DNA from 4 places in the Micromonospora globosa genome. Region 4 is predicted to be linked to each of the others. Evidence: riboswitches for the same ligand, from Rfam matches in the RefSeq annotation. Region 4 holds a riboswitch; each other region holds the start of a gene.

Region 1 (7,263 bases), on a different contig from region 4:
CGAGGCCGAGTACAAGGAGTTCTACCGGCACGTCGCGCACGACTGGGCCGACCCGCTCGAGACGATCCACATGCGCGGCGAGGGCACCTTCGAGTACGAGGCGCTGCTGTTCCTGCCGTCGCACGCCCCGCTCGACCTGTTCTCCCCGCAGGGCCGCCGGGGTGTGCAGCTCTACGTCAAGCGCGTGTTCATCATGGACGACTGCGACGCGCTGATGCCCAACTACCTGCGCTTCGTCAAGGGCGTGGTGGACGCGCACGACCTGTCGCTGAACATCTCCCGGGAGATCCTCCAGCAGGACCGGCAGATCCGCGCGGTGCGCCGGCGGCTGGTCAAGAAGGTGCTCGCCACGCTCAAGGACATGTCCGCCGAGTCGTACCGCACGTTCTGGACCGAGTTCGGCGCGGTGGTCAAGGAGGGTCTGCTGGAGGACCCGGACAACACCGAGACGCTGCTGGAACTGGTTCGCACCGCCAGCACCCACGACCCGGCCGAGCCGACCACGCTGCGCGACTACGTGGAGCGGATGAAGGACGGCCAGACCGAGATCTACTACGCCACCGGCGAGAACCGGGCCACCATCGAGAACTCGCCGCACCTGGAGGCGTTCCGCGCCAAGGGCTACGAGGTGCTGATCCTCACCGACCCGGTGGACGAGGTGTGGGTCGAGCGCGTCGGCGCGTACGACGGGAAGACGCTGCGCTCGGTCGCCAAGGGGCAGGTGGACCTGGAGACCGAGGAGGAGAAGGAGAAGGCCGAGGCGGAGCGCCAGGAGTACGCCGACCTGCTCACGTTCCTCGGCGGCGCGCTCGCCGACAGCGTGAAGGAGGTGCGCCTGTCCACCCGGCTGACCACCTCACCGGCCTGCGTGGTGGGCGACGCGCACGACATGACGCCGACGCTGGAGAAGATGTACCGGGCGATGGGCCAGGAGGTGCCCCGGGTCAAGCGGATCCTGGAGCTGAACCCGGCCCACCCGCTGGTCACCGGGCTGCGCAAGGCGCACGGGGAGGGCGGCGACACGGCCGCGCTGACCGAGACCGCCGAGCTGCTGTACGGCATGGCGCTGCTGGCCGAGGGCGGCGAGCTGGCCGACCCGGCCCGGTTCACCCGGATCCTCGCCGACCGTCTCGCCCGCGGCCTGTAGCCCCACCCCGACCCGGTTCGCCCGACCCGCCCCGGCGGGCCGGCGTGATCGACTCCATGCCGCCGAAGTGGCGGTATCGGCATGCCACCGATACCGCCACCTCGCCGAGCCGGTGTCGACCCCGCTCGGAAGTCGATGGTCGGGCGGGTGTCGGGTCAGTTGCGTGATCCACTCCAGCTCGCCGAAGTGGTGGTATCGGACGGGCTCTGACCCCGCCATTTCGCCGAACTGGTGTTGATCACGGTGGGTCTCCCAGACTGGGGACGAGCGATCCCATCTGGAGGGATGCCCGGGACGCTAGGGGCTTCCGCCCGCGTCGGCAGGGCTGCCCGGGTGCACAGGTGTGGGTCGGTGTGGATGGGGCGGAGCGCCGCGCGGCGGGCACCGGCTGAATGTCAGGCTCTTGTCGACGGCTGTTGATCGACTGTGCCCGGGCGATAGTCGTGGGAGCTTGGGTGTCCCAGGGTGGGGGAGGCTGGTGCCAGATGGAGGGACCTCAGGCGGTTGTCGTGGCAGCCGGTTGGTCGGCAACGGCTCGCCGAGATGACGCCGCCGCCTCGGCGAGGCGGGTCGGCTCAGGGGAGCGCGGGGTAGAGCGCGGCTACACCGCCGGACAGTCCGGCCTGGACCCGGCGCGCCACGTCGTCGGCGAGGATCTCGTAGCTGTCGGACTCGATGCCGTCGGCGGCGAGCCGGGCGACGTCGGCCGGGTGGGCCTTCGGGCCGGGTACGGCGGCGGCCATCTCGGTGTCCATGTAGCCCACGTGCAGGCCCGCGACGCGGACGCCCCGGCCGGCCAGCTCCAGGCGCAGGGCGTTCGTCATCGACCACTCGGCGGCCTTCGCCGCGCCGTACGCGCCGACGCCGGGGAACGTGAACCAGGACAGCGCCGACAGCACGTTCAGGATCGTGCCGCCGCCGTTGGCCACGATCTGCGGCGCGAACGCCCGTACCACCGACAGCGTGCCGAGGTAGTGCGTCTCCATCTCCAGCCGGATCTGCGCGAGGTCGCCGTCGAGCAGGTCGGTGCCGGTGCTCACGCCGGCGCTGTTGACCAGCAGCGTCACGTCCCCGGCCCGCTGCGCGGCGGCGGCCACCGACTCGGGGTCGGTGATGTCGAGGCGTACCGGGGTGACTCCGGGCAGGTCCACGGTGTCCGGGTTGCGGGCGCCGGCCCAGACGGTGGCGCCGCGTGCGACGAGTTCGGCGGCCAGGTGCCGGCCGAAGCCGCGGTTGGCGCCGGTGACCAGGGCGGTGCTTCCAGCGATCTTCATGTCTCGCTCCGAGGTGTGGAGAAGGGAGGGGTCAGGCGGACAGCAGGCCCGGACCGGGCAGGACGGCCAGCTCGCCGGGGGGTACGTCGTGCCCCGCGCCGCAGCGCAGCCGGGCGTGCACCGCGGCGCCGCACTCCTCGTGGGCCACCCGCACCGCCGGGCCCGCCTCGTCGGCGGCGTACGTGTCGCCCCACTGCCGCAGCGCGACGAGCACCGGGATCAGGTCGCTTCCCTTCGCAGTGAGCACGTACTCGTCGCGGGTGCGCTGCCCGGGCTCCCGGTAGGGACGCCGGTCGAGCAGCCCGTCGGCGACGAGCTGCTTGAGGCGTGCGGCGGCCACCGGCTCGCTGACGCCGACCCGCCGGGCGAAGTCGTCGAAGCGGCGGGTGCCGAACGACGCCTCCCGCAGCAGGAGCAGCGTGGTGCGGTTGCCGACCACCTCCAGCGCCCGGGCGATCGAGCAGTTGGCGGTGGACCAGGAGTCACGCTGCGCAAGGAGGTCCGTCATGGCGTCGACGGTACCCCCTGACTTAGGGAATCAGAAGTCAGCTACCTCACAGCTGGCCGGGGAAGAACCCGTGCCGGGCCAGCGGCTCGACGATCTGGTGCTCCTCGTACGACAGGTGCGACAGCAGCGTGTCGGTGAGCAGGTCCACCGCCTCCTGGAGCTGCGTGAAGTCGCCGGGCCGCCGGACCAGCTCCACGAGCGCCCGGTCGACGCTCTCCACCACCCCGTGGATCACCACGTGCTCCTCCTCGAGGCGGTCCAGCACCGCGGCCAGCCCGGCCTCTGAGCGGCGCAGGTGCGGGAAGACCGAGGCGTCCTCCAGCCCGTGGTGCTGGGTGACCATCGTGCAGTAGGCCGCGCAGTACGCCCCGAGCGTCCAGTTGTTCTGCCGCATGGTCATCTCGTTGAGCGCCGCCCGCGCCCGGCCCGGCGAGACCGAGCCCTGCTTGACCTGTTCCAGCAGGTCGCGCACCTGGGCCAGTTCCTGGCGCAGATGGTCGTGCACGTCCACCAGGTGCTGCCCGGCGGCCTGTCCCCGGGCCGGGTAGACCTGTCCGGCCGGCGGCGGCGGGGCGCTCGGGCGGGTGGACTCGTCCCACGGGCGGCGTGCGCTCAGGCGTACCCCCGGGTCGGGGGTGGGGGTGACGCCGAGCGTGCTCGGGCCGCCGGCGGTGGTCGGCTCGTCGGCGGCCTCCCGGGCGCCGCCGGCGGGCGTGGCGCGCTCGGCGGCGACCAGCTCCCGGACCGCGGGCGCCACCTCCTGGCCGAAGATCTGGATCGCGCGCGGCTCGTCGCTGCCGAGGATGAACGTGGTGATGCCGTGCTCCAGGGTGAGCCCGGCCAGCTCCTCCACCCACTGCTCCGGCGGCCCGGCCAGAAAGCCGGCCGACGAGCGGGCGAACGTGCCGGTCACGTTGAGCATGCGGCGGATCGCGCCCGGGTCGCGCCCGGCGGCCCGGGCGCCCTCGTCCACGAGCGCGTTCAGGGCGGGCAGCTCGTCGGGGCCCTTCGGCAGGTACGACAGGGACGGCAGCCAGCCGTCCGCGGCGCGGCCGACCAGGCGCAGCATGCGCGGCTTGTACGCGCCGACCCAGATGCCGACCGGATGCGCGGGCGCCGGGCCGCGCTTGGCGCCGACCACCCGGTAGTGCTCGCCGTCGACACGGATCATGCCGCGGCTGCCGGTGTCCCAGACCTCGCGGATCACCCGGATCGCCTCGTCGAGGGCGTCGACGGCGGCGCCGGGGGACAGGCGCCGCCCGCCCGCCGCCTCGATCGCGTCCCAGAACGCGCCCGCGCCGAGTCCCAGCTCGACCCGGCCGCCGGTGAGCAGGTCCAGGCTGGCGACGCTGCGGGCCAGCACCACCGGCTGGCGCAACGGCAGGTTGAGGACGTTTCCGGCCAGGCGGATGCGTTCGGTCGCCGCGGCCACGTAGGACATCAGCGTCCAGGTGTCCAGGAAGCCCGGCTGGTAGGGATGGTCCTGGAACGTGACCAGGTCCAGCCCGACCTGCTCGCACAGCCGGGCCAGCGCCACGACCTGGTCGGGCTGCCCGGCGGCGGGGGTGATGAAGCCGCCGAAGGTCAGCTCGTGTCCGTGATCGGTCATCCGTCAAGCCCTCCCGTGATCTTGCCTGGCCCTGCCACCGTAGCGCCGCCGCCGGTAGCCCGGCCGGGTGAAGAGCGTCACAAGAAGTGGACGATCGTCGCAAATCGCTCCTAGCGTCGGTTTCGTTCGCAGACGCGGACACCACGGGCCGGAAACGCCAAATCCCGCCGCCGTCCCCGGTAACCGGACCTCGCGCGGGAGCGGGGGAACCACACGTTCCACGGTGCATCGTCACCTCGGGGTGAAGCCGCCACCGGCGGCCGGGCTCCTCGGCCCGAACCCGACAGCTCACCTCGTCGGCGTGGAGGAATCCACATGGCAACTGAATACTCAGCCCGAAGCCGCCGTACCGCCCTCGGAGCGGTCCTGGCCGGCGCCGCCGTCGGCGCCGCGACCCTGTTCGGCCCGGCCGCTCCGGCCAGCGCAGGCGTCAACTGGGACGCGGTCGCGCGCTGCGAGTCGGGCGGCAACTGGAAGATCAACACCGGTAACGGCTACTACGGCGGGCTCCAGTTCTCCCGCGCCACCTGGAACGGCTACGGCGGCAAGAAGTACGCCGCCCGCGCCGACCTGGCCAGCCGGTCCGAGCAGATCGCCGTCGCGGAGAAGGTGCGGCGCGGCCAGGGCATCGGCGCGTGGCCGGTCTGCGGCAAGAAGGGCGGCTCGGCGAGCGCGGCGACCCGGTCCGAGCGGGCCACCACAAAGGCGGCCCCGAAGCGGGCCGCCACGCGCGAGGCCGCGCCGGAGCGGGCGGCCACCCGCAGGGCCGCGCCCGAGCGCGCCACGACGACGGTGGCGCCGCAGCCGTCGTCCGGCGCCGGGACGTACCTGGTCCGGCGTGGGGACACGCTGTCGGAGATCGCCGTGACGCAGCGCGTCGACGGCGGCTGGCGCGCCCTGCACGAGCGCAACCGCGCAGTGGTCGGCGACGACCCCGGCCTGATCTTCCCCGGTCAGCGGCTGCGGCTGCGCTGACAGCGGTCCGAGAACGCCCGGCCGGGGCGACCCGGTCGGGCGTTCGCCCCGTCCGCGACACGCCGCGTCGACGGTGTCCGGCCTGCTCCCGGCGTCCGGGAGACGGTCCGCAACGGTGGTGACCGCGATTCGTCGGAGCCGGTTGCTAGGGTCACGATGCTCGGCTAAGACGTGAAGAAAGCGCGGATATGACCAACGACCCGTTCTCGGCGGCCGCGAGCATCGACGAGCTGCTGACCCGCACGCAGCAGGCGCTCACCGCGATGCGCTCCCGGGCCTCGGCGCACGCCGACGGCGAGCCCGGCGACCTGCTGCGCGCCGAGGGCACGGCCGCCGGCGGCCGGGTCCGCGCGGTCGCCGTCCAGGGTGGCCGGCTGGATTCCGTGACGATCGACCCGGAACTGGCCGGCGAGCCCCTCGACGTCCTCTGCGGACACTTCGTCACCGCCGCCAACGCCGCGCTGTCCGAGCTGGACGCCCGGGTCAGCGCGTCGGCGCGGGCCGACGCCGACGCGCTCGCCGCCCGGCTCGGCAGCATGGGCGACCAGGCCGAGCTGTTCGGCCGCGCGATGCACGAGGCGGCCGCGCGGATCCACCGCGACCGCGGCACCGCGTCCCAGGGCGCGCGCCGGGCCTGACACGGCGAAACGGCCGCCCGACACGGCGGGACGCCGGTCCGGACACGGCGAGGCGGCCGGCCGCCGGGAGGACGACGACCGGCCGCGCACGCCACGGTCAGCTCAGGGTGACCGCGGTGTCGTCGACGACGAAGGACGTCTGCAACGAGCTGTCCTCCACGCCGCTGAACGAGATGGTCGCCGTGGTGCCTGCGAGCGACGAGATGTCGAAGGACCGCTGCACGTAGCCGGTGGCCTTGTTCAGGTTGGAGTACGTGGCCAGCGTGGTGCTGCCCGCCTTGACGGTGAGCTTGTCGTACGCGGTGCTGGTGGTCGACTCCGCGCTGTCGATGTGCAGCCAGAAGCTCAACGTCGCCCGGCAGCCGGCCGGGATCGTCACCGACTGGCTGAGCGTGTCGGTGTGCGACGAGCCGTACCCGTCCAGCCACGCCTTGTACGAGCCGCCGTGCGCGGCCTGGCCGCTGGCGGTGGTGATGACGCCGGACGAGGCGCTCCAGCTCACGTTGCCGGACTCGAAGCCCGGGTTGGCGAGCTTGTTGCCGGAGCAGCCGCCCGACGGCGGGGTGGTCGTGGTGCTCGGGGTGGGCGTCGGGGTGCCGCCGGCGCAGGTCGGGTCACCGGACTGGGCCGGCACGCTCACCGCGTCCCAGGCCGCCTTGACCGTGTTGAACTCCGCGCAGCTGCCCGGGTAGAGGTTCTTCGCCGCCTGCAGCGTCCAGGTGCGGTACTTCAGGTACGACGAGGACGAGGTCTTCAGCAGCATGCCGTTGTACATGATCTTCATGGCCTTCTGGATGCCCAGGCCGGTCACGCTGCTGCCGTTGCAGGTCGAGCTGGACGGCTGCCCGTTGGTCGGGCTGCTGCCGTTGGCGAGCAGGTAGAACCAGTGGTTGCCCGGGCCGGCCGCGGCGTGCACCTCGGTCGACGGGATGCTGCTGGAGTAGCAGTTCGGGTCGCCGAGCGCCGACGGGTTGTACATGTTGCGGATCGGGCCGGAGCCGACCAGGTTGATCTTCTCGCCGACCAGGAAGTCGGGCGCGTCGTAGCTGGACGGCTCGTTGGCGAACCACTCGGTGGCCGCGCCGAACGTGTCAGCCACGAACTCCTGCGTG
Region 2 (7,263 bases), on a different contig from region 4:
CGGGCACACGTGGTGCCGGCCCGGGTCACCCGTCGGCGGCAGCGTCCCCGGCCGACTCGGCGGCGAACAGGGCCAGTAGCGCGCCGACCTGCTGGTCGGCCTCGGCCGGGTGCCGGAAGCGGCCCTTCGGGTTGATCGTGTACTCGTTGCGCCGTCCCACCCGCGTACGACGCAGGTAGCCCCCGGCCTCCAGGTCGGCGACGATGGCCTGGGCCGCCCGTTCGGTCACGCCCACCTCGTCGGCCACGTCCCGCAGCCGGGCGGTGGGGTTGCGCGCGATCGCCAGCAGCACGTGGCCGTGGTTGGTGAGGAAGGTCCAGTTACGGCGGCTCCCGTCCTCAACTGGTGTGGTCGCCATGGTGGTCATGCTATGGCCACGTCCGCCACCTGCCGAATCGGCGCGGTCCGGGGCGGGGCGCCGACGGGAAAGTATGAAATGCGTATCACGAATCTTGACGTGCCCCCAGGTGCGTGTGACCGTGGGTCGCGAGGCCGTTCGGCCTGGTGGTTCCCCAGGTAGACGAGGTGAGGGACATGACGCCGAGCACCCCGGAGCAGGCACTGACCGAGCTGCGTGCCGGTAATCACCGGTTCGTCACGGGCGTCCCGCAGCATCCGAATCAGGACGCCGGGCACCGGGCGGCTGTGGCCGACGGCCAGCACCCGTTCGCGGTGATCGTCGGCTGCTCCGACTCGCGGCTCGCCGCCGAGATCATCTTCGACCGCGGTCTCGGTGACCTCTTCGTGGTACGTACCGCCGGGCACACCGCCGGGCCGGAGGTGCTCGGCAGCGTCGAGTACGCCGTCACCGTGCTGGGCACGCCGCTCGTGGTGGTGCTCGGGCACGACTCGTGCGGCGCGGTCCAGGCCGCCCGGGAGGGGGTCCGGACCGGCGCCGCCCCGGCCGGGCACCTGGGCGCTGTGGTGGACGCGGTCTCGCCGAGCCTGCTGCGCGCCGCCCGCCAGGGGGTCGAGGACCTCGACGGCATCGTCGACGTCCACATCGCGCAGACCGTGGAGACGCTGCTGGCCCGGTCCGCCGTGCTGGCCGAGCGGGTGGCCGCCGGGCGGTGCACGGTGGTGGGCATGTCGTACCGGCTCGCCGGTGGCGAGGTGCGGACCGTGGCGCAGGCCCCGGCCCCGCTGCCCGCCCCGGCCGCGCCCGCCGACCCGGCGCTGGCCGGCTGATACGCACGGACGACGAAGAAGGGGCCGCCCGAGGGCGGCCCCTTCTCGTGGTGTCCGGGTCAGAGCATCGACATGTGGACGTGGTCGGTGTGGTTCGAGGGTCCGCTGTACGAACTCCAGCCGGTGGCCGGGAACCAGATCTGCCGGTTCCAGATGACGTAGTAGATGCCCAGCCGATCGGCGTTGCGGATGAGGAAGGCGGCCACCTCGTTGCCGTACCGGCGGGTGTCGTTGTTGTGCCAGGGCGCGAAGCCGCTGTTCTGGAGCGACCAGTCGCACGCCTTGCCCTTGGGGTGCTCCCACGGCCCGCCGGGCCGGTAGCAGCCCACGAAGCGCTTGAAGCCGGCGCGCCGGACCTCCTTGTACGCGTGCAGCGTGCGCGGCGTGACGCAGCCCGAGGTGGTCGGGTCGTCCTCGCTGCACGACTCCGCCTTCCACCCGCCGTCGGCGGTGCGGCCGGGGCCGATCTTGGCGACCGGTGAGGTGGCGGAGACCAGGCCGCCGGTGAAGCCGAGACCGCCGACGAGCTTCAGCGCGCGCTCGGCCTGCACCTTCTCGCGCTCCATCGCGTTCTTCTGCTTCTCCTGCTCGCGCACCTCGGCGTCGAGCGCGATCTTGGCCTGCTCGGCGCGGGTCTTGACCGCGTTGATGGCTGCCAGGCGCTGCGCGTTGAGGAGGTTCAGCTCGTCCAGGGCGTTGACCCGGCGGACGAACGAGTCGGGTGAGTTGCTCTCCAGCAGCATCGCCATCGCGCCCATCCGGCCGGTCCGGTAGGACTGGGCAGCGAGCTGGTTGACCTGCGGGCTGAGCGCTTCGAGCTCGGCCTGTGCCGTCTTCACCTCGGCCGCGAGCCGCCGCTGGCGGTCCTGGGACTTGGCGAGTTTCGCCTTGGCCTGGAGGAAGGCCCGGTTGGCGGCGTCGATCGCCTCGGTGATGAGCGGCGGTTCGCCGTCCTCCTCGTGTCCCGAGGGGTTGCCGGGGGCCGCCGCGGTGGGGGCCGCGGTCGCCGGGGTCGGCCCGGCCAGCACGGCCAGCGAGGCCAGTACGGCCACCACGGGTGTCAGCCAGCGGCGCAGGGGTGCCGTCACAGTGTTCCCTTCCGTCGGCCGCCGACCGGGTTAGCTGACGGGTTCGGGACGGAAGTGGCCCCTACCGCTGTCGCGGATTCACCCCATGTACCTGGTTCCCCGGTTCGCCCGCAGGCGATTGGGCGGCGGCACCGCTGGCGCCGGTGCGCGCCTTCGGCGGTGACCGGCAGCGAGGTTACCTGACAGCACTCCTGAGGATCTACGTCCGGAAGCCGACCAATAGCGAGATTTCGCCGTGGCGCACCGTGACCAGCGTCGCGTTTGAAATCGATGGTCACGCTGCGGAGTGTCACCATGCGGCCTCCGTACTCTTCCCGCCGCCCAGGGCCTCCAGCGCGTCGTCGCGTCCGGCCGGCGGCCGGGCCGCGGGTGGCGCCGGCTCCGCGCCGCGCGAGCGCCGCCCGGCGGTGGTCACGATCGCGGCCAGTCCGGTCGTCAGCGGTACGGCGGCGATCAGGCCGAGCGTCGCCACCGCGCTGCGGACGATCTCCTGGGCGAGGAACTCGCTGGTGAGGATCTCACTCACCGGGCGGGAGTCGGCAACCAGGAGGAGCAGCAGCGGCAGCGAGGCGCCCGCGTACGCCAGCACGATGGTGTTGACGGTGGACGCGATGTGGGCCCGGCCGACCCGGGTCGCCGCCCGGTAGAGCTGCCGCCGGGACAGCCCGGGGTTGGCGTGCGCCAGTTCGGTGACGGTGGCCGCCTGGGTGACTGTGACGTCGTCCAGCACGCCCAGCGAGCCGATGATGATGCCGGCCAGCAGCAGCCCGTGCAGGTCCACGTCGCCCTGGAACATGGACAGCGTGGTGGCGTCCTCGCTGCCGAAGCCGGTCAGGTGGGTGGCGGACGTGGCGAGCAGGCCGAGCACGCCGGTGACCACCAGGCTGCCGAGCGTGCCGAGCACCGCGACCGACGTCTGCGCGGTGATCCCGTGGGTCAGGTAGAGCACCACGAACATGATCAACGCGGCGCCAACGATCGCGACCAGCAGCGGCGGCTGGCCGGCACCGATGCCCGGCAGCACGAAGCCGAGGAGGATGGCGAAGCTGGCCACCAGGCCGCCGAGCGCGGCGAGCCCGCGCCACCGGCCGAACGCCACGATCGCGGCGGCGAACAGCACCATCAGCCAGATCAGCGGCGTGCCGCGCTGGTGCTCGGCGATGTTGTAGGACTTCACCGCCGGGTCGGCCGGGTCGGTCAGCTCGACCAGGACGACCTCGTCGCCGACTGCGACCCGGGGTGCGCCCGGCCCGGCCGGGATCGGCGTCTCGACCTGCCGGCCCGCGTCCGGGCCCTGCTCGGCGGTGACCGTCACCGTGCCGCAGGGGCCACCCCCGCCCTCCGGGGCCTCCGGGGTCGGCGGGCAGGGCTCGGTGACCACCCGGGTCACGGTGCCGTGGTAGCGGGGGACGTCAGCGCCGCCGACCGGCTCCCGGTCCTGCCCGGGCCAGAGCACCAGCGCCGCGATCACTGTGAGCGCGAACAGCGGCACCACCACGGCGACGAGCAGCCGTCGTACGCCCGGCGGCGCGGCGGGTGCGGGGCGGGTGTGGTCGGCACCCATGGCGTCTCTCCCAACGGTCGCGGCGACGCCTGGTCCGCCGGACCGGTCTGGTCACCCGGTCGGCGCGGACGTGTCGACCACGTCCGGGTCGTCGCCCGGCCATGGTAGGCAGCCCGGCCGGCCGCTCCCGGGCGGCGCGACCGGTGACGCGCGCCCCGCTCGGGTCAGGCCAGGCCCGCCCGGCGCCGCCGGTACTCGTCCTCGTCGATCTCGCCGCGGGCGTACCGCTCGTCCAGGATGCGCCGGGCCGTCGTCGGGCCCAGATACTGCGGGCCGGTCCACCGCACGGCCGCCCAGACGAGCCCCGCCAGCACCCCGAGCACCAGCAGGGACCAGATCCACATCCAGCCCATCATCGGGCTCTGCCACATCATCGGGCCGCCCTCCGTCCGTCGCCGCGGGTCCGCCGGTCCGGCCTGCCCGCCACTTCGACGGTACGTCCGCCCGGGCGCGTCGGCACGGGTCGATGTGCCCTGGTTCCGAGGGCCGGAGGTCCCCGCTCAGCCGCGCTTCATCAGGCGCCCGACGGCGGCCATCATCTCGGTCGCCATCTCGTCGGCCCGGCCCTCGGCGGCGCCCTCGTGCATGCAGTGCCGGGCGTGGCCGTCGAGCAGGCCCAGGCCGACCTTGTCCAGCGCCGCCTGGATGGCCGAGATCTGGGTCAGCACGTCGATGCAGTAACGGTCGTCCTCGACCATCTTCTCGATGCCACGGACCTGGCCCTCGATCCGGCGGAGCCGGGCGAGGAGTTGGTCCTTGCTGGCGGTGTAGCCCCGGGTCGGGCTGGACGGCGCGGTCATGAAACCGAGGATAGCGTACCCCTCGGGGGTATGCTAACGTTCGGGACGTACCCCTGGGGGGTATCAGATCGGAGGGCGAGATGGAGACCACCTACCAGGTGAACGGCATGACCTGCGGGCACTGCGTCAACTCGGTGAGCACCGAGCTGAGCGCACTTCCGGGCGTCACCGACGTCCAGGTCGACCTGGCCGGCGGCCGGGTCACCGTCACCAGTCAGAACCCGCTGGACGTGGACGCGGTCCGCGCGGCGGTCGACGAGGCCGGTTACGACCTCGTCGGTGCGTGACGGGTCCGGCGGACCCGCGAAACCGAGGAGACACCATGAACACGGCGACGAAGCTCAGCGGCTTCGCGCTCGGCCTCGTGGCGGTGTTCGGCGCGGCGTACGGGATCGGCAACCTGGCCGATCCCGTCGCCCCGGCCGCCGAGACCCGACACGACGACACCGACAGCGACCACGGGGCCGGCGACACCGGCCACGGTGACGAGAGCCAGGCGGGCGGCGCCTCCGCGCACCTGCCCGGCGGGCTGCTCGTCTCCGAGCGCGGCTACACGTTCCAGCCCGCCGGCGCCCCGGCCGGGCAGTTCGCCTTCCGGATCACCGGCCCGGACGGCGCCCCGGTCACCCGCTTCGAGGTGGCCCACGACAAGCGCATGCACCTGATCGTCGCCCGCCGGGACCTGTCCGGGTTCCGGCACGTCCACCCGGAGATGGCCGGCGACGGCACCTGGCGGGTCGCCTCACCGCTCGGCGGTCCCGGCGTCTGGCGGGCGTTCGCCGACTTCACCCCCGAAGGCGGCGAGCCGCTGACGCTCGGCCTGGACGTCACGGTCCCCGGTGAGCTGACCGCCCGGCCGCTGCCGGCGCCGGCGACCAGCACCACCGTCGACGGCTACACGGTCACCCTGACCGGCACGCCGGAGCCGGGCCGCACCAGCCGGCTCACGCTCTCCGTCAGCCGTGACGGGCGGCCGGTCACCGACCTTGCGCCCTACCTCGGCGCGTACGGGCACCTGGTGGCGCTGCGGCAGGGCGACCTGGCGTACCTGCACGTGCACCCGGAGGGCACGCCCGGCGACGGGCGGACACCTGCCGGTCCCGCGATCACGTTCGCCGCCGAGGTGCCCTCGGCCGGGGCGTACCGTCTCTACCTGGACTTCCGGCACGGCGACGCGGTGCACACCGCCGAGTTCACCGTCCTGGCCGGCGACCGGACCGCGCCGGTGCCCACCGCGCCGGCACCCACCACCGCACCGACCCCGGACGCCGGACACGGCACCCCGGGTCACGGGCACAGTTGAGCGCCGGAGGTGCCGCGATGACTGCCACGGGAAAGGCGCTGCCCACCGCGCCGAACCTGATCGAACTGGCGATCGGCGGGATGACCTGCGCGTCCTGCGCCGCCCGGATCGAGAAGAAGCTCAACCGGATGGACGGCGTCGAGGCGACGGTGAACTACGCCACCGAGAAGGCCACCGTCCGGTACGCCGACGACATCGCGCCGGCCGACCTGATCGCCACCGTCGAGAAGACCGGCTACACCGCTGTGGTGCCGCCGCCGCCCGAGCAGGCGGAGGCGGCAGCGGCCGGGGAGCCGGTGGACGAGCTGCGCACCGCACGAACCCGGCTCTGGGTCTCCGCCGTGCTCACCCTGCCGGTGATCGTGCTCGCCATGGTTCCGGCCTGGCAGTTCGACTACTGGCAGTGGGCCTCGCTCACCCTGGCCGCCCCGGTGGTGGTCTGGGGCGGGCTGCCGTTCCACCGCGCCGCGCTGATCAACCTGCGGCACGGCGCGGCGACCATGGACACGCTCGTCTCGCTCGGCACGCTGGCCGCGTTCGGCTGGTCGCTCTGGGCGCTGTTCCTCGGCGACGCCGGCATGCCCGGGATGAAGCACCCGTTCAGCCTCGACATCACCCGCGGCGACGGTGCCGGCAACATCTACCTGGAGGCCGCCGCCGGGGTGACCGTGTTCATCCTGGCCGGGCGGTACTTCGAGGCGCGCTCCAAGCGCACCGCCGGGTCGGCGCTGCGCGCCCTGCTCGAACTCGGCGCCAAGGACGTGGCGGTGCTGCGCGACGGGCAGGAGACCCGGATCCCGGTCGGCCGGCTCGCGGTCGGGGACCGGTTCGTGGTACGGCCCGGCGAGAAGATCGCCACGGACGGTGTGGTCGAGGAGGGTACGTCCGCAGTCGACGCCAGCATGCTCACCGGCGAGTCGGTGCCGGTCGAGGTGGGCCAGGGCGACGCCGTGGTCGGTGCCACGGTGAACGCGGGCGGCCGCCTGGTGGTCCGCGCCACCCGGGTCGGCGGGGACACCCAGCTCGCCCAGATGGCGCGACTCGTGGAGCAGGCACAGACCGGCAAGGCGGCGGTGCAGCGGCTCGCCGACCGGATCTCCGGCGTCTTCGTGCCGATCGTGATCGCGCTGGCCGCCGGCACGCTCGGCTGGTGGCTCGGCACCGGCTCCGGGCCGACCGCCGCGTTCACCGCCGCGGTGGCCGTCCTGATCATCGCCTGCCCGTGCGCGCTCGGCCTGGCCACCCCGACCGCGCTGCTCGTCGGCACCGGGCGCGGCGCGCAGCTCGGCGTGCTGATCAAGGGGCCGGAGGTGCTGGAGT
Region 3 (7,263 bases), on a different contig from region 4:
GCACTGACGTACGCCACGTGCGCGGCATGCCCCGGCGTGGCGGTTGCCGGCGGCCCGTACCCTCATTCAGCCCGTCGTGCCCTCCGAACACAGGAGCATCCGCGTTGACCGACCAGACCACGCTGGACCGGGAGATCGCCGCCGAGCAGCGCCACCTCGACCGGGTGTACGCCCGGCTGGCCGAACTGCGCCGGTCGGCGGCCGACGCCGAGCGGGAGGGCTACCGGCTGGCCCGGGTCGGCAACTTCGGTGCGCTGGTCGAGCGGGACGCGATGGTCTTCCACGCCGCCCAGCGCCGGCACGTGCTGGACGCCGAGCACGAGGGGCTGGTGTTCGGCCGGCTGGACCTGCGTACCGGGCAGGTGCTGCACGTCGGCCGTCTCGGCGTGCGGGGCGTGGACGCGGAGACGCTGGTGGTGGACTGGCGGGCACCCGCCGCCGCCGCGTTCTACCAGGCCACGCCCGCCGAGCCGCGCGGTGTGGTGCGCCGGCGCACGATCCAGTCCGCGTCCGAGAAGGTCACCCGGATCGAGGACGACCTGCTGGACCCGGAGGCCGCGCCGCCGGACATGGCGGTGGTCGGTGACGGGGCGCTGCTTGCCACGCTGTCCCGGGCCACCGGCCGGGGCATGCGCGACATCGTCGCCACCATCCAGCGCGAGCAGGACGAGGCGATCCGTTCCCCCGGCAACGGCGTCACGATCGTCTCCGGCGGCCCCGGTACCGGGAAGACGGCGGTGGCGCTGCACCGGGCCGCGTACCTGCTCTACTCCGACCGGGCCCGGTACGCCGGCGGCGGCATCCTGGTGGTCGGCCCGTCCGGCGTGTTCGTCGAGTACATCGCCTCGGTGCTGCCGTCGCTGGGCGAGGAGACCGCCACGCTGCACTCGCTGGGCTCGCTGTTCCCCGGCCTGTCCGCGTCCCGGACCGACCCGCCGGACGTGGCGGCGGTGAAGGGTTCGCTGCGGATGCGCCGGGTGCTGGAACGCGCGGTACGCGACGCGGTGCCGGACTCCCCCGCCGAGCTGCGCCTGCTCTACCGGGGCGAGCTGCTGCGCCTGGAACGCCCCGCGCTGGACGCGATCCGGAACCGGACGCTGGCCCGTGGGGCGCGCCGCAACGAGGTACGCCGGGCGGCGTTCGACGCGGTGCTCGCCGCGCTCTACGCGCAGGCCCGCACGCTGCGGGTGGGCCGCCTGCCGGAGCAGCCCGCGTTCGAGGACGAGATCATCGAGCGGCCGGAGTTCCGCGAGTTCCTCAAGGCCTGGTGGCCCCGGCTGCACCCGAGGCACGTGCTGGACTGGCTGGCCCGCCCGGACCGGCTGCGCCGCTACGCCGGTGGGATCCTCTCCTCGGCGGAGATCCGGCTGCTCGGCGACGCGTACCGGAGCCTCGCGACCGAAGGGCTGACGGTGGCCGACATCGCGCTGCTGGACGAGCTGGACGCGCTGCTCGGCAAGCCGGTGCGGCGGGCCCGCCCCAAGCGCGACCCGTACCAGCTCGCCGGTGGCGTGCGCGAGCTGAGCACGTACGCCGATCGGCAGCGCGCCGCCCGCGCGGCGGCGCGGGAGCGTCCGGACGACTACCGCGACTACGCGCACGTGGTGGTGGACGAGTCGCAGGACGTCTCGCCGATGCAGTGGCGGATGGTCGGCCGGCGCGGGCGGCTGGCGTCCTGGACGGTGGTCGGTGACCCGGCGCAGACCGCCTGGACCGGCGACCCGCAGGAGCTGGACCGGGCCCGGGACCAGGCGCTGGGCCGGCGCAAGCGGCACCGCTACGAGCTGACCACCAACTACCGCAACTCGGCGGAGATCTTCGCGGTGGCGGCGGCGGAGATCCGCCGGCTCTACCCGGATCTGCCGCTGCCCGACGCGGTGCGGTCCACGGGCGTGCCGCCGGTCGAGCGCACGGTGCCCGCCGCCGACCTGCCGGCGGCCACCGTCGAGGCGGCCGAGGCGCTGCTCGCGCAGGTGGAGGGCACCGTCGGCGTGATCACGCCGGTGCCGCGCCGGGACGAGGTGGCCGGCTGGCTGGGCGGGCTCGGCGCGGGCCGGCTCCAGGTGGTGACCAGCCTCCAGGCCAAGGGCATGGAGTACGACGGCGTGGTGCTGGTGGCGCCGAGCGAGATCCGGGCCGACCCCGGTTCGGGCGTGCGCACGCTCTACGTGGCGCTGTCCCGGGCCACCCAGCGTCTCACCACGCTCGACCCCTCCTGACGGACACCCGACCGTGACCCGGCTGTCACCCATCGTTCAGTTGCATACATAGCGATGTGAACATACATTGGGCCTGGCCGGTACGGGGCAGGAAGGGTGTTGGCGTGGGTGCAGGTCATGACCACAGCGGCGCGGTGACCAACGCGGCGCACCGCCACCGGGGCCGCCTCTGGGCCGCCTTCGCGCTGCTCGCCGCCCTGATGGTGGTCGAGGCGGTGGCCGCCTTCACGACCGGCTCGCTGGCGCTGCTCTCCGACGCCGGGCACATGTTCACCGACGTCCTCGGCATCGGCATGGCCCTCGCGGCGATCACCGCGACCCGCCGCGCCGGCACCGACCCGCAGCGCACGTTCGGGCTCTACCGGCTGGAGGTGCTCGCCGCCCTCGCCAACGCCGTGCTGCTCGGCGCCGTCGCCGTCTACGTCCTGGTCGAGGCGGTACGCCGGTTCGGCGAGCCGCCGGAGGTGCTGGCCGGCCCGATGCTCGTGGTGGCGGTGCTCGGCCTGCTCGCCAACATCGTCGCGTTCGCGCTGCTGCGCGCCGGGTCGAAGGAGAGCATCAACCTGCGCGGGGCGTACCTGGAGGTGCTCGGCGACCTGCTCGGCTCACTCGGCGTGATCGCCGCCGCGCTGGTCATCGCGGCGACCGACTGGTGGTGGGCGGACCCGCTGGTCGCCGTCGGGATCGGCCTGTTCATCCTGCCGCGCACCTGGCGGCTCGGCCGGGCCGCGCTGCGCATCCTGGTGCAGGCCGCGCCGGAGCACCTCCAGGTCACCGCCGTGCACGACCGGCTGGCCGCCGTACCCGGCGTGGCCGAGGTGCACGACCTGCACGTCTGGACGCTCACCTCGGGCATGGAGGTGGCCTCGGCGCACCTGACCACCGACCCGGGCGTGGACCCGGGCGTGGTGCTGGCCGCCGCGCGGGCCGCCCTGCACGAGGACTTCTCCATCGATCACGCCACGTTGCAGGTCGAACCCGGAGCGTCGGCCGGAGTGTGCGGACAGACCGAGTGGTGATTAGGACACACTTAAATCGCTGTGGCTAATGTAGTCTTATGCCGGTTTTGCCCCGCCTAGTGGCACTGCTCCACGGAGCCGTGCCCGGGCAGCGCCGGTAGTCTCGGTCGCGGCCGCACCCGCGGGCGCCACCCGGCCCCGGTGGGGCGGCCGTCGCCTAATCGTCCGCAGGGACGAGCCGGGGAACCACGTACGTGGGGTGCATCCGCGTCAGCGGTAGGGATCTTCCGTCCCGAACCCGTCAGCTAACCCGGTCGGCGTTGACGGAAGGACGTGTGAATGCCCCCAGTGGCACCTGTACGACGGACGGCCGCCCGGTTGGCGGCCCTGCTCGTCGCGACGCTGACCCTCGGCGTCGCGACCGTTCCGGTCTCCCCCGCCTCGGCGGCGCCGGCGACCGGCCTGCTCGCCGCAGCGCCCGGCGACGACGAGGGTGGCACGCCCGAACTGCGTGCCCAGCTCGACGCGGCCAGCAAGGGCTGGCTGGAGGCGAAAGCCGCGCTGAACCGGTCGGTGAGCCGCCAGAAGCAGCTGAACGAACAACTCAAGACGGTCGGCGCCGAGCTGGCCGTACGCGACGCCAAGGTCGGCGAGATCGCCGCCGTGGCGTACCGCAACGGCCGTCTGGGGACCGCCGGGGCGCTGCTCGGCAGCAGCAGCCCGGAGGGCTTCATGGACCGGGCCGCCGCGCTGGAGCAGGTCGCCGCGCACGAGGACCGTACGCTGCGCGACCTGATCACCACCCGGGACGAGGCCACCCGCACCCGCGCCCAGCTCGACGGAGAGATCCGCGAGCAGCGCAAGCAGGTGACGGTGATGGCCAAGCGCAAGGAGCAGGCCGAGCGCGCCCTGGAGGTGGCGAACGACCGGGCCTCGCGCAGCAGCAGCGGCGGTGGCAGCGTCCAGGGCACCTCCAGCAAGAACGCGAAGCCGGCACCGCGCAACTCGGACGGCTCCTGGCCGTCGGAGTCGTGCAGCGTCAACGACCCGACCCCGGCGAACGGCTGCATCACCCCGCGCACGCTGCACGCGCTGCAACAGGCCAAGGCGGCGGGCTTCACCCGGTACGTCTCGTGCCACCGGCCCAGCGGCTCGGGTGAGCACCCGAAGGGGCGGGCCTGCGACTTCGCCGCGCAGAAGAACGGCTTCGGCGGCGTGGCCACCGGCGGTGACCGGACGTACGGCAACAACCTGGCCGCGTACTTCGTGCGCAACGCCGACCCGCTCGCCGTGCTCTACGTGATCTGGTTCAAGCAGATCTGGCTGCCCAGCAGCGGGTGGAAGTCGTACAGCGGCGGCAACGGCGACCCGTCCAGCGACCACACCAACCACGTGCACCTGTCGGTGTACTGAGCGCGCCCCGAGAGGGCCGGCCGGATCAGGCCGGCCGGCCCTCCAGGGTCGCTCCGAGACGAGCCGCCAGGCCCAGGTGAGCCGCCCGGGCCTGGCGGAACGCGTACCCGAACAGTGGCGCCGGAGCGGTGAGCGTGATCTCCACGTCGATGCGTACCGTGCCGTCCGGCTCGTCGCGCAGCCGGGTGTGGTTGCGGACCGTCGTCGCGGGCTGCTGACGCGCCACTGTGACGACCTCGTCCTCGCCGGCGATCAGCACGTCCGCCTGGTACGTGACCGGGAAGTGCAGCGGGCCGAGTTGCAGCCGGTCGGTGATCGCGTAGCTGGCCAGCGCGCCCGGCCGGGCCGGCAGCTTCCGGACCCGGACGATCAGCGGATGCAGCTCGCCCTGGCGACTCAGGTCACCCAGTAGCGCCACCGCTTCGGCCCGGGTGCACCGGGCCTGCACGGTGTAGCTGAAGCTGTCGCTGCTCTGCAAGCGGGCCCCCTCGCCGTCGTGCGTCGCGACGATCGTCCCGTACCGACGCCGGACTGGCAACGGGTAGAAAGTCCCCTGGCTGCAGGGGGTGTGAACGGCGCGCTCAGGCGCCGGGCAGCACCTCGGGGGTGTCGTCGGCGAACCACGGCTCGGGCGCGCCGAACAGGCCGAGCAGGCCGGTCACCCAGAGCTGCCGGTGCACGAACCGGCTCGGCTCGGTGACCACGAGCTTGACGCCGCTGACCTCGCAGGTCTGGAAGCCGGCGACCATGGCGCTGATGCCGACCGAGTCGATGAACGTGACGAGCCGCATGTTCAGCTCGATTCGCGAGGGACGGCCCTTGGCGAGCACTTCGGCGATCGCTTCCCGCACCTCGTACGCGGTGTCGACGTCGATCTCCCCACGGGGCGCGATCTGGACGACACCACCCGGCCGCACCGACTTCACGATCGACAGGCTCACGCGAGCACCTCCACTCGCCCATGACGGGCGCCTCATCAGTACGCGGGCCGCGACCGAGAGTATTCCTCCAACGGCCCGGTCGCCACCCCCCGGGATGAGCAATTCGCGAACTGGGCACACCTGGGCGTACCCAATCCGGACCTCCGGGTTCCAGTTTCCCCTGTATGGCGGGTCGCGGCCAACCATGCGACCGGGCGGGCCCGCCGATCCGCCGACCAGGGTAGCGGGCGCACGCACGTCCCGTCGGCACCGGTCCCGGCGCGTTCGGGTGGTTCGTCCCGTTCGCTGCTCACGGCCGGGAACCACGGCGTGGTTTGCCACGCGCCCCGGTGGGGCACTGCCCGAGACAGTGAACCCGCCGGATGGACACCGGAGTCCGAAGTGGCCGCCGGCCTTCGGCACCCGAGGAGGTAGAACGATGTTCGGATCCAACCTGCTGGACCGCCGGGGCAAGGCCGAGCGGGTCGCCGACCAGGCGTGGCAGAACCTGCTCTCCGCCGCCGGTTCCGCCGGTGACAGCGTGCGCGACGCCACCCGGACCGCCCGCCGCAGCTCCTCCGGCCTGGCCGACGACGCCACCGACCTGGTCGGCTCCGCCGCCGACGAGGCACGCCGCCGGGCGTCCCTCGCCTTCGACGCGCTCGCCGGCCGCCGGCCCGCCCTGCCCTGGACGCTGCTGATCGCGGCGGCGCTGGCGGGCGCGGCGATCGGCTGGGCCGCCGGCACCGCGGCGCGCGCCGCCGGCAGCCGGGACCGGGCCGCGGACGAGATCGAGTTCGTGGACGTGGACCGGCCGAACTCGCCGGCCGGCCTGGACGGCTGACCCGCCGGTACGCCACGACGACGGCCGCTCCCGGGACTCCCGGGGGCGGCCGTCGTGCTGCCTCACCCGCCCCGGGTGAGGCCCGCTCACCCGGGGCGCGCGCAGGATCGCGGGTGCGGGACCACGTGCCCGCGCCGCCATCGACGGGAGGGGGAGCCGGATGGCCACCGACACGATCACGCGTACCGACCGGGACATCCAGTCCGCCGTGCTCGACGAGCTGACCTGGGAGCCGCGGGTCGGCCCGGACGAGATCGGGGTGACCGTCACCGAGGGCGTGGTGACGCTCACCGGACGGGTGGACAGCTACGCCAAGAAGTGGGCCGCCGAGCGGGCCGCGCACCGGGTCGCCCGCGTCCGCGCGGTCGCCAACGACATCGCCGTCCGGATCGACACCGCGGCCGGGCGGGAGGACCCGGAGATCGCGGTCGCGGCCGTACGGGCGCTGGAATGGGACGCGTTCGTGCCGATCGAGGCGTTGCAGGTGACGGTGGCCGACGGCTGGGTCACGCTGCACGGCGAGGTCGAGTGGGAGTACCAACGGCGGGCCGCCGAACGCTCGGTCGCCCGGCTCACCGGCGTGTGCGGGGTGAGCAACGGCATCGCGGTACGCCCCGCCGTGCGCGCCGACGGCGGTGACCTGGCCGAGCGGATCGTGGATGCGCTGGCCCGCAACGCCGCCACCGAGGCCGAGCAGGTCGACGTGCGGGTGCACGGCGACACGGTGCTGCTGGACGGGCAGGTCCACTCCGCAGGCGAGCGCGAGGAGATCGAGCGGGTGGTGTGGAACGCCCCGGGCATCCGGGAGGTGCGCAACCACCTCGCCGTGCGCTGACGGAACCACCCCGCCCGGGTGAGCCCGCCTCACCCGGGCCGCGGCCATGGTGGGAGGCATGAGTGATCCGAAC
Region 4 (7,263 bases):
TGCCACTGCCACCAGCCCAGCCGCAGGAACACCACCGCGACCACACCGACGAGCACGTGGCCAACGAGCCAGCGGGGACGAAGCCAGGGCGACACGCCCCGACGATAGCCGCTCGGGAAGCCAGGCATGTTGTCCGCCCTCTCTCTGCGTGACGTACGGTAGCGGCGTGAAGGTGTTCCCCGTTGCGCTCGACTCCGGCGAGACCGCCAGCCTCCGCTCCGACGACACCACGGTGTGGATCACCCCCGCCGCCACCCGCTGGCGGAGGCTGCTGCACTGGTCCGCCGGAGCGGTGATGCTCGGCCTCGGCCTCGCTGCCATCTCCATCGGTGTCGGCCACGCGATCGGCCCGGCCGTCGGCCTGTGGGCCACCGCCGCGACAGTCGGCCTGATCATCGCCGGCGGCATCGGTGCAGCCGTCGCCGCAGTGCTGCTCTGGCGCGCCGAGCGCCACCCCGGCTCCGCCATCCACGTACGGGACATCAGCGCGGCCCGCAGTGAGCAGGCCAACGGCGGCATCACCGTCACGATCGAACACGTCAACGGGGTGACCCACCGGTTCACGGGCACCGGCATGACCGGCGCCCGCACCGCCCAGCTGTTCGCCCGGCTGCTCTCGGCCGCCGCCGCGCCGCACGACGAGGAGAGCTCCGCGCCGCACGCAGGTGCGACAACCGCCGCGGGCCGCGGCGCAAACCCCGTCAAGTAGCGGCTGACCACGGCTCAGGCCCCCGCGTAGGAGTGCAGACCAGAGATCACCAGGTTCACCGCGAACAGGTTGAACATCATCGTCGCCCAGCCCACCACCGCCACCCACGCCGCGGTGGTGGCCCGCACACTCGCGGTCGCGTTCGCGTGCAGGTAGGCCGCATACACCACCCAGGAGATGAACGCCCACGTCTCCTTCGGGTCCCAGCCCCAGAAGCGGCCCCACGCCGCCTCCGCCCACACCGCTCCGGCCATCACCGCGAAGGTCCACACCAGGAAGCCCGCCCCGTGCATCCGGAACGACAGCCGCCGCCACACCGCCATCGCGGGCAGCCGCGCCGCCAAGGTGTCACGCAGATCCCCCGATCTCGGCGTGCCCCGTCGCTCATAACGCGCCCGTAGCAGCAGGGCCACGGCAGCGACGAACCCGATCAGGAACAACCCGGACGCGATTGCGGCGGCGCTGACGTGCACCGCCAGCCACACCGACTGCAACGCCGGTACCAGCGGACCCGCCGGCGTGTACACGTGCAGGCCCGCCGCGGCGAGCAGCACCAACGCGCACACCGCGACGTACAGGCCCAGTGGCCGCAACGCGGGGCGCCGGACCGCCAGGACCAGCCAGGCGAGCACCCCGACCAGGGTCACCGCCACGATGAACTCGTACATGTTTCCCCACGGCACGCGCCCCGCCGCGGCCGCCCGGGCGACCAGGCTGCCGGCCTGCGCCGCCGCGGCCGCCCCGACCGCGCCCAGGCCGACGACGCGCCCGATGGCAACCCGGCGCGACACGGCAGCCATCGTCGGGACGGCAGCCGCAGGCACCGTCGCAGGAACCGGTACGGCAACCCGCCGCGGTGCCACCTGGGCCGCGGCAAAGGCGATCACGGCCGTGAGGTGGCCGAGGAGAGCAAGAGTGAACAGATTGTCAGATAGAGCAGCCATCGACTCTCCACGAATGAGTCAACCCGCTACCGCACGCCCCGATCAGGAGGCGGCGGGCGGGCCGGAGATCAGAGCGATTCCAGCCGGGACGGATAGCCGGACGCGGCGAGCGCCGCGGTCAGCACGGGAGCGGTGACGACGACCGGGTCGGCGTCCACCACCGCGCGGCCCGCTGCTGCGGACACGTGCGCCCGATGCACCCCCGGCAGATCTTCCAAAATTCGCCGTACTGCGCTCTCCGCACGGTCGCAGCACAACCCGCGCACGGCCAGCATGTAAGTGACGGTGTCGTTCACGGCATCCTCAGACCCGACGAAGGGACAGCCGAGCTTGCTGGCCGACTGGCCAGGACCACGTTTGGCAGACTCGGCAGGAACGAAGGCCCGCGACGGCTACTCAGCCGGCCACGTATCAGGACGCGTGGACCGCCACGGGCTCACAACCGCAAACCGGTTCTACACCCGCGACACGCACAACAGTGACAGCAGCCGGACCGTCACAGGCCGGCTCACCGGCCGGTGACGCAGCCCCCGGCCAACAGGTAGCCGGCGGACCCAGCGCTGGAATGCCCCCAGTACGACAGCGCCGCCGATCACCAGCAACAGCAGGCAGGCCGTCACGGCCACGCTCCCGCCATCTGCCGGCGCATGATGCCCGTCAGTCGCCTCCGGATCGGCGGAGGCGAGGGCATCAGCGAGGCTGTTCAGGGCCGCAGACGCGTCGTAGGAAGCGAGGGAGGTCGTGGAACTGGCAGCCGCCGAAGGTGTCGCAGTGTCCAGACCCCTAGCGCACTGCAGCGCGTGCAGGACCAGAACCGCAGCGACGACGACCGCCACCGCGACAGCGCGGTAGCCGCGCATCGCACCAGCCGGACCGTCCCACGTCACCAGCGCAGACTACGACACTCCACGGCCGCAGCCGTCGTGCGGGTGCGGGTTCCCGTCCTGCCCCGGATGCTTATCTCAAGGTCGGCGAACCACTGCGTCACCACGTCGCGTTCGAAAGTCCCGTGGGCCACTCGTCGGCGCGGCCTGCATCGGGCGGTCGTAGCTGGACCGCCTTGTTCGGGCGGCTACCACCGGCTCCGGCCCGACAGCCCTTCATCCAGCGCAGCGGACTTTTTGTCCGACTCGACCATGAAGATCCTTCGTAGAAATGTTGGCGTGTCGGACCACCAGAGTGACGATCCCGCGGATCCCATGACCCGATGGCTCAACAGCCAGCCGCACGCCGGCGCGCAGCCGCGCGTCCGGCGGCAGGGTGGTCTGCGGTTTGCGTTCTACGGCCGGATGTCGACCATCGAGCATCAAGACCGGGTGACGTCCCGGCACTGGCAGCGGGACTGCGCCAGCGAACTCGTCGCCGGTCACGGGCTGATCGTCGCCGAGTACTTCGATGCCGGCTGCTCGCGCCGCCGCGGCTGGCGGCAGCGTCCGCAGGCCGCCGCGCTGCTGGCCGCGCTCCCCGATCCGCACCGTGGGTTCGACGCGATCGTGGTCGGCGAATACGAACGAGCATTCTCCGCCAACCAGCTGCAGCACCTGGCACCCCTGCTCGAACAGCACGGTGTGCAGTTGTGGCCAGCCACGACGGGACTGCCCGCCGCTACCTGTTCACCGGCCTGCTGCGCTGCGCACCATGCGGCCGAAGACTGGAATCCCACTGGATCAACCAGCGTCCGGGCTACCGATGCCGCCAAGGCCACACCAGCACCCAACAGCCCACCAACGGCCGACGCAAGATGCTCTACCTCAGGGAAGACCACATCATCGCGCGACTGATGGGACATCCCGGCCTCGCCAGCGACGCCCAGAACCCGCATGACCTGGCCGCGCTCCTGCACAGAAACAAGATCAGCATCATCTGCGATCAGGAACGATGTACACCGACCACAGGAGCCTCAGGCAAGTGAGCCCGTTCAACCCATGATCAATATGTGGAGATGTTGTGTCCGAGGGATTCGGACACAAAGTCACGGCACCCATGCTCAGCATGGGTGCTCATGCCGTAATCCTATAGCAGCGAGCGGCACTATGGAGTTTCCCGTGTCGGCGTCATGCCGTTATCGGTGACGCACCAAAGTCCACAGAGGGGCTGGTTCGGATTTCGCGCCGGCGGCCCCGGCCTGGCCAACCCACCCGGCATGCTGGACCTGTACGTGTTCGCCCCTGCCCGCCGCGTCGGGCGGCACCTAACCTGACCGCACAAGATGATCGGCTGAGCCATACCAGAGGGCGCACGACGTGCCGTCCTGCCTGCTACTGGGCGCGAACCGAAAGGCGACGGGCACCGGCTCGAACGAGCCGGTGCCCGAGGGCCGGAGATGGGATCAGGCGGAGTAGCCGCGGGTGGCCATCCAGTTCGCCAGGTCGATGGTGGTCATCCAGTAGGCGGCCATGTTCGGGTCGGCGGAGTCGGCGATCCGCACCGTCCGGCCGTCGTCCTTATATCCGACCACGGCGATGTAGTGGCCGCCGGGGAAGGAGTGCCAGCCGCCGTCTGTATCGGTCGCGGAGCCGACGGTGTTGGCGACCACGGCACGGCCGTCGGTGATGGCGGTGACCACGTCGGCCTGGAGCTGGTCGATCTGCGCCGGCGTCGCGGCCTGGCCCGGGATCATGTGCGTCCGGTACGGGTTGCCCTTGACCATCTGGTTGAGCCCGCGAGTGGTGTCCTCCGCCGAGTTGGTGCCGTTCTCGCCAGCGTTCAGCGGGGCGACCATCGCGTCCTGGGTGGTCTCGACGCCGCTCGCGCTGAGCGCGTTGCGCACAGCGGCCGGGCCGCAGTTCCAGTAGGCAGTCTGCGCCTCGTAGGTGTGGTCGAGGACCTTGGTCGACGGAGGCTTCGGCCTCGCCTTCTTGGTCACGTCCGGGTCGGTCGTGGCCCTGTCCTTCGCTGACGGCGACGGCTCGGCGGCGACGCGAGCCTCGCCGCGGGTGGCGACATCACCGAGCCGCGGAGCCAGCCCGGCGGCGGTGTTCCCCTGGCGGACGGGCGCGTTGTGATCGGTGGCGGCCAGCGCCGTGCCGACGCCGCTGGCGAGCACGAGCGCCGCGGCGGAGCCGGCGATGATCTTGTACGGGCGCTCGGTCACAAGACGCCGCAGCTGACGCTTCATGTGGTGCTTCATGTGTTCCTCCACGGGCTGGAGCGGCACAGGCCGGCCCGACGCGCGGAGGAACTCACGCACGTTGTGACTGGGCGGGGTGCCGCGGGGATGGGGAGCGCCCGGTGGGCCGGGCTGGGGGGCAGTTGCCGGGACTCACAGTCAGGCGAGTGTCGGCACCGCGATGCCGTGGAGGCGTGGGGAGTATCGGGAGGTGTTTCGCACGAGGCTGGCACTCCTTCCGTGGCCGCCTACCGGGTTAGCTGACGGATTCGGGCGGGAAGTACGCCCTACCGCGGGCCGTGGCTCGCGGATTCACCCCGGTGTTGCCTGGGTCCCCGGTTCATGAGATCACGATTAGGCGGGTCGGAGCGGCGTCGCCACTTGCGATCGGAAACCGCACCGGACGCGCCGACATTACCGGTGGGTACGTCGTATGCCAAGGGCTCCCACCTGCATAAGCCTCGAACATCGCTACTCTGATCGGAACCTCCAGTTACTCATGCCACTCAATGGGACGAGCAGTTATAGCGGAACCCTCGGGACGTAACCGGACATCGGAATGCTGTTGGCGCTCAATTGCTTGGCCGATCGCCGCATACTCACCCGAATGGCCGTTTCCTGGGCGGCCGTACGTAGCCCCACACCAATTTCAGTCACAATTCAGCAAACCCGGGCCGGCAGCAGCGGCGGTAGTGGTGGTACGGGCCGAGGCCGCGCGCAGACACAAGTCAGTGCGAGCTCCCCGTTACCGCACAGGCGTTCATGGAGATGAAGTTGGCGGCGCTCGTGACACCCGGCAGTCAGCCCGCGCAGACCGCGGGTAGCTCGACGTTCGAATGTCGACGTGGCTTCGACGAAAATCAACCCAATCCCGGCGGGCGGCGTAAGGCCGGATCGCCGCCCTGCCGACGGTTGGGCGCGCGCCGCGCGAAGCAAGTGGGAACCGCGTACGAGAGCATGATCGTCGCGCTGATCGCGGTGGCCCGCTTCAAAATCCGTCACCGCGGGGCCACAGAGCGACCCGACCACGGCCGACCGGGACCGCGGCAATGCCTCGCACCACTCCCGGCGCAGTCCGTCGCCGTTGCGAGTCGGCGATGCCACCATGCTGGCGCTCTCCCCCAACCTGACTTTCTGGATCGTCGAAGCTGACCCGCCCCTACTAAGGGCGGGTAGTAGTTGACCTAGGATGGCGACCGCACCACGTGGGAGCGATGTGTGGGCACCGGCCCGCGCCTCCTTGGCGGAAGGATCAACAGTGCCTTTCCAGCGGCGTCGCCGGGCGGCCTGACCTTGCTTGCTGCATCGCCGGGTCTCGCATGTCCTCAGTCGCCAGCACGTCGCGCCGCGCGCTGGGCAATTCGGGTGTGGCTGGCGCTGTTTCCCGCCCTCATCGTGGCCCTCGGGTTCGCTTCCCCTGCGGCCGCACATTTCAAGCTGCTCCGGGCCGTTCCGGCCGACGGCGCGCGGATCGACGGCGCCGTCCAGGAGATCCGGCTGACGCTCAGCGCCGCCGGCACGCCCACAGGAGCGGGATTCAAGCTTTCCGACGGCAACGGCATCGGCCTACCGGCCGCCAGCCACACGCCCGACGGAGGCCGAACGTGGCTGGTCCACCCGACCGCTCGCCTGACCACCGGCACGTTCAAGCTGCGATGGAGCGTCGCGGCCCCGGACGCCCACCCCCTGACGGGTGTCATCACGTTTACGGTGGCCTCGCCTCCCCCGACGCCCGGAACGGCCGCTAAACCCCAGGCAACAGCCAGCCCGCACGGACATGCCGGCCATGGTGGGCCAGGTGTGCCCCCGGCTTCGCCGTCGGCACACGCGGGAGGACACGCTGTTGGCCACACCGCCGACGCGGAACAGGCGCCGGTGCGGTTTGTCGGCGCCGTCGGGCGTTGGCTTTCCTACGGGGCGATCCTGCTCGGTGTCGGTGGTCTTGTCTTCGCGTTGACCACACTGGTCGGCACACGCAGTGACATCCGGGTGGTGCAGATCTGGGTGCGGACGGCGGGGCTGGCGGTGGCGGCTGGAGCGGCCTTTGAGCTGGTTGCACTCGCGGCGGTCTTCAGCGAGCAGGGCACCTTCGCCTCGGCGGCCAGCGCCTCGTCGGTGACCGCCCTCAGCCAGACACCGGTGGCCGCCGGCCTGGTCCTGCGACTCACCGGTGCGGCCGGTCTGCTCGTGTCCGGTTCACTCGAAGCGGCGCTGATTCGGGGCCGGCACGCGGTCGGGCGTCACTCCGTTCCGACCGTCGCAGCGATACCCACCGACTCCCGGAACCTGGTGACGGCTGCCGCCGTCAGCGCGGCCGGCGACGGCGTTCAGCGGGTGCGAGCGCGACCGGTGCGGCCTGTGCTCATGGCGGTCACCGTGGCACTGCTGCTGGGTTCCTTTCTGGTCGATGGGCACACCGTCACCGCGGAACCTCGGGCCGTCGTCGTGGCGGCCGATTTCGCCCACACCATTGCCGCCGCGGTGTGGGTCGGCGGAGTTCT

What was found. A riboswitch is a leader RNA that binds a small molecule or an ion and turns the genes downstream of it on or off. The one in region 4 is predicted to bind cyclic di-AMP.
Region 1: it holds a riboswitch for cyclic di-AMP, as region 4 does, so the genes downstream of both, IF06_RS0121965 (transglycosylase family protein) here and IF06_RS0114400 (C39 family peptidase) in region 4, are expected to answer to the same signal.
Region 2: it holds a riboswitch for cyclic di-AMP, as region 4 does, so the genes downstream of both, IF06_RS0120380 (coiled-coil domain-containing protein) here and IF06_RS0114400 (C39 family peptidase) in region 4, are expected to answer to the same signal.
Region 3: it holds a riboswitch for cyclic di-AMP, as region 4 does, so the genes downstream of both, IF06_RS0114770 (coiled-coil domain-containing protein) here and IF06_RS0114400 (C39 family peptidase) in region 4, are expected to answer to the same signal.

What each region holds. Positions count from the first base shown of each region.
Region 1 covers NZ_JNZR01000025.1:78,598-85,860, reverse strand. The annotation lists gene htpG (molecular chaperone HtpG) at 1-1,147, shown strand, start outside; gene IF06_RS0121980 (SDR family oxidoreductase) at 1,723-2,421, opposite strand; gene IF06_RS0121975 (winged helix-turn-helix transcriptional regulator) at 2,453-2,929, opposite strand; gene IF06_RS0121970 (LLM class flavin-dependent oxidoreductase) at 2,976-4,538, opposite strand; cyclic di-AMP (ydaO/yuaA leader) riboswitch at 4,684-4,855, shown strand; gene IF06_RS0121965 (transglycosylase family protein) at 4,854-5,513, shown strand; gene IF06_RS0121960 (YbaB/EbfC family nucleoid-associated protein) at 5,702-6,151, shown strand; gene IF06_RS0121955 (M4 family metallopeptidase) at 6,249-7,263, opposite strand, start outside.
Region 2 covers NZ_JNZR01000022.1:56,035-63,297, reverse strand. The annotation lists gene IF06_RS0120390 (helix-turn-helix transcriptional regulator) at 26-367, opposite strand; gene IF06_RS0120385 (carbonic anhydrase) at 535-1,188, shown strand; gene IF06_RS0120380 (coiled-coil domain-containing protein) at 1,248-2,276, opposite strand; cyclic di-AMP (ydaO/yuaA leader) riboswitch at 2,280-2,411, opposite strand; gene IF06_RS0120375 (YibE/F family protein) at 2,566-3,840, opposite strand; gene IF06_RS0120370 (SHOCT domain-containing protein) at 4,005-4,214, opposite strand; gene IF06_RS0120365 (metal-sensitive transcriptional regulator) at 4,341-4,640, opposite strand; gene IF06_RS0120360 (heavy-metal-associated domain-containing protein) at 4,721-4,927, shown strand; gene IF06_RS0120355 (hypothetical protein) at 4,963-5,943, shown strand; gene IF06_RS0120350 (heavy metal translocating P-type ATPase) at 5,961-7,263, shown strand, end outside.
Region 3 covers NZ_JNZR01000014.1:27,220-34,482, forward strand. The annotation lists gene IF06_RS0114760 (HelD family protein) at 105-2,219, shown strand; gene IF06_RS0114765 (cation diffusion facilitator family transporter) at 2,324-3,238, shown strand; cyclic di-AMP (ydaO/yuaA leader) riboswitch at 3,383-3,513, shown strand; gene IF06_RS0114770 (coiled-coil domain-containing protein) at 3,518-4,591, shown strand; gene IF06_RS0114775 (SRPBCC family protein) at 4,617-5,069, opposite strand; gene IF06_RS0114780 (STAS domain-containing protein) at 5,173-5,532, opposite strand; gene IF06_RS0114785 (hypothetical protein) at 5,951-6,355, shown strand; gene IF06_RS0114790 (BON domain-containing protein) at 6,516-7,190, shown strand; gene IF06_RS0114795 (redoxin domain-containing protein) at 7,249-7,263, shown strand, end outside.
Region 4 covers NZ_JNZR01000013.1:91,643-98,905, reverse strand. The annotation lists gene IF06_RS0114430 (hypothetical protein) at 1-95, opposite strand, end outside; gene IF06_RS0114425 (hypothetical protein) at 167-709, shown strand; gene ccsB (c-type cytochrome biogenesis protein CcsB) at 724-1,653, opposite strand; gene IF06_RS33120 (cation transporter) at 1,722-1,949, opposite strand; gene IF06_RS0114410 (hypothetical protein) at 2,109-2,540, opposite strand; gene IF06_RS34335 (hypothetical protein) at 2,754-3,218, opposite strand; gene IF06_RS34330 (zinc ribbon domain-containing protein) at 3,230-3,565, shown strand; gene IF06_RS0114400 (C39 family peptidase) at 3,983-4,783, opposite strand; cyclic di-AMP (ydaO/yuaA leader) riboswitch at 4,993-5,133, opposite strand; gene IF06_RS0114395 (copper resistance CopC/CopD family protein) at 6,128-7,263, shown strand, end outside.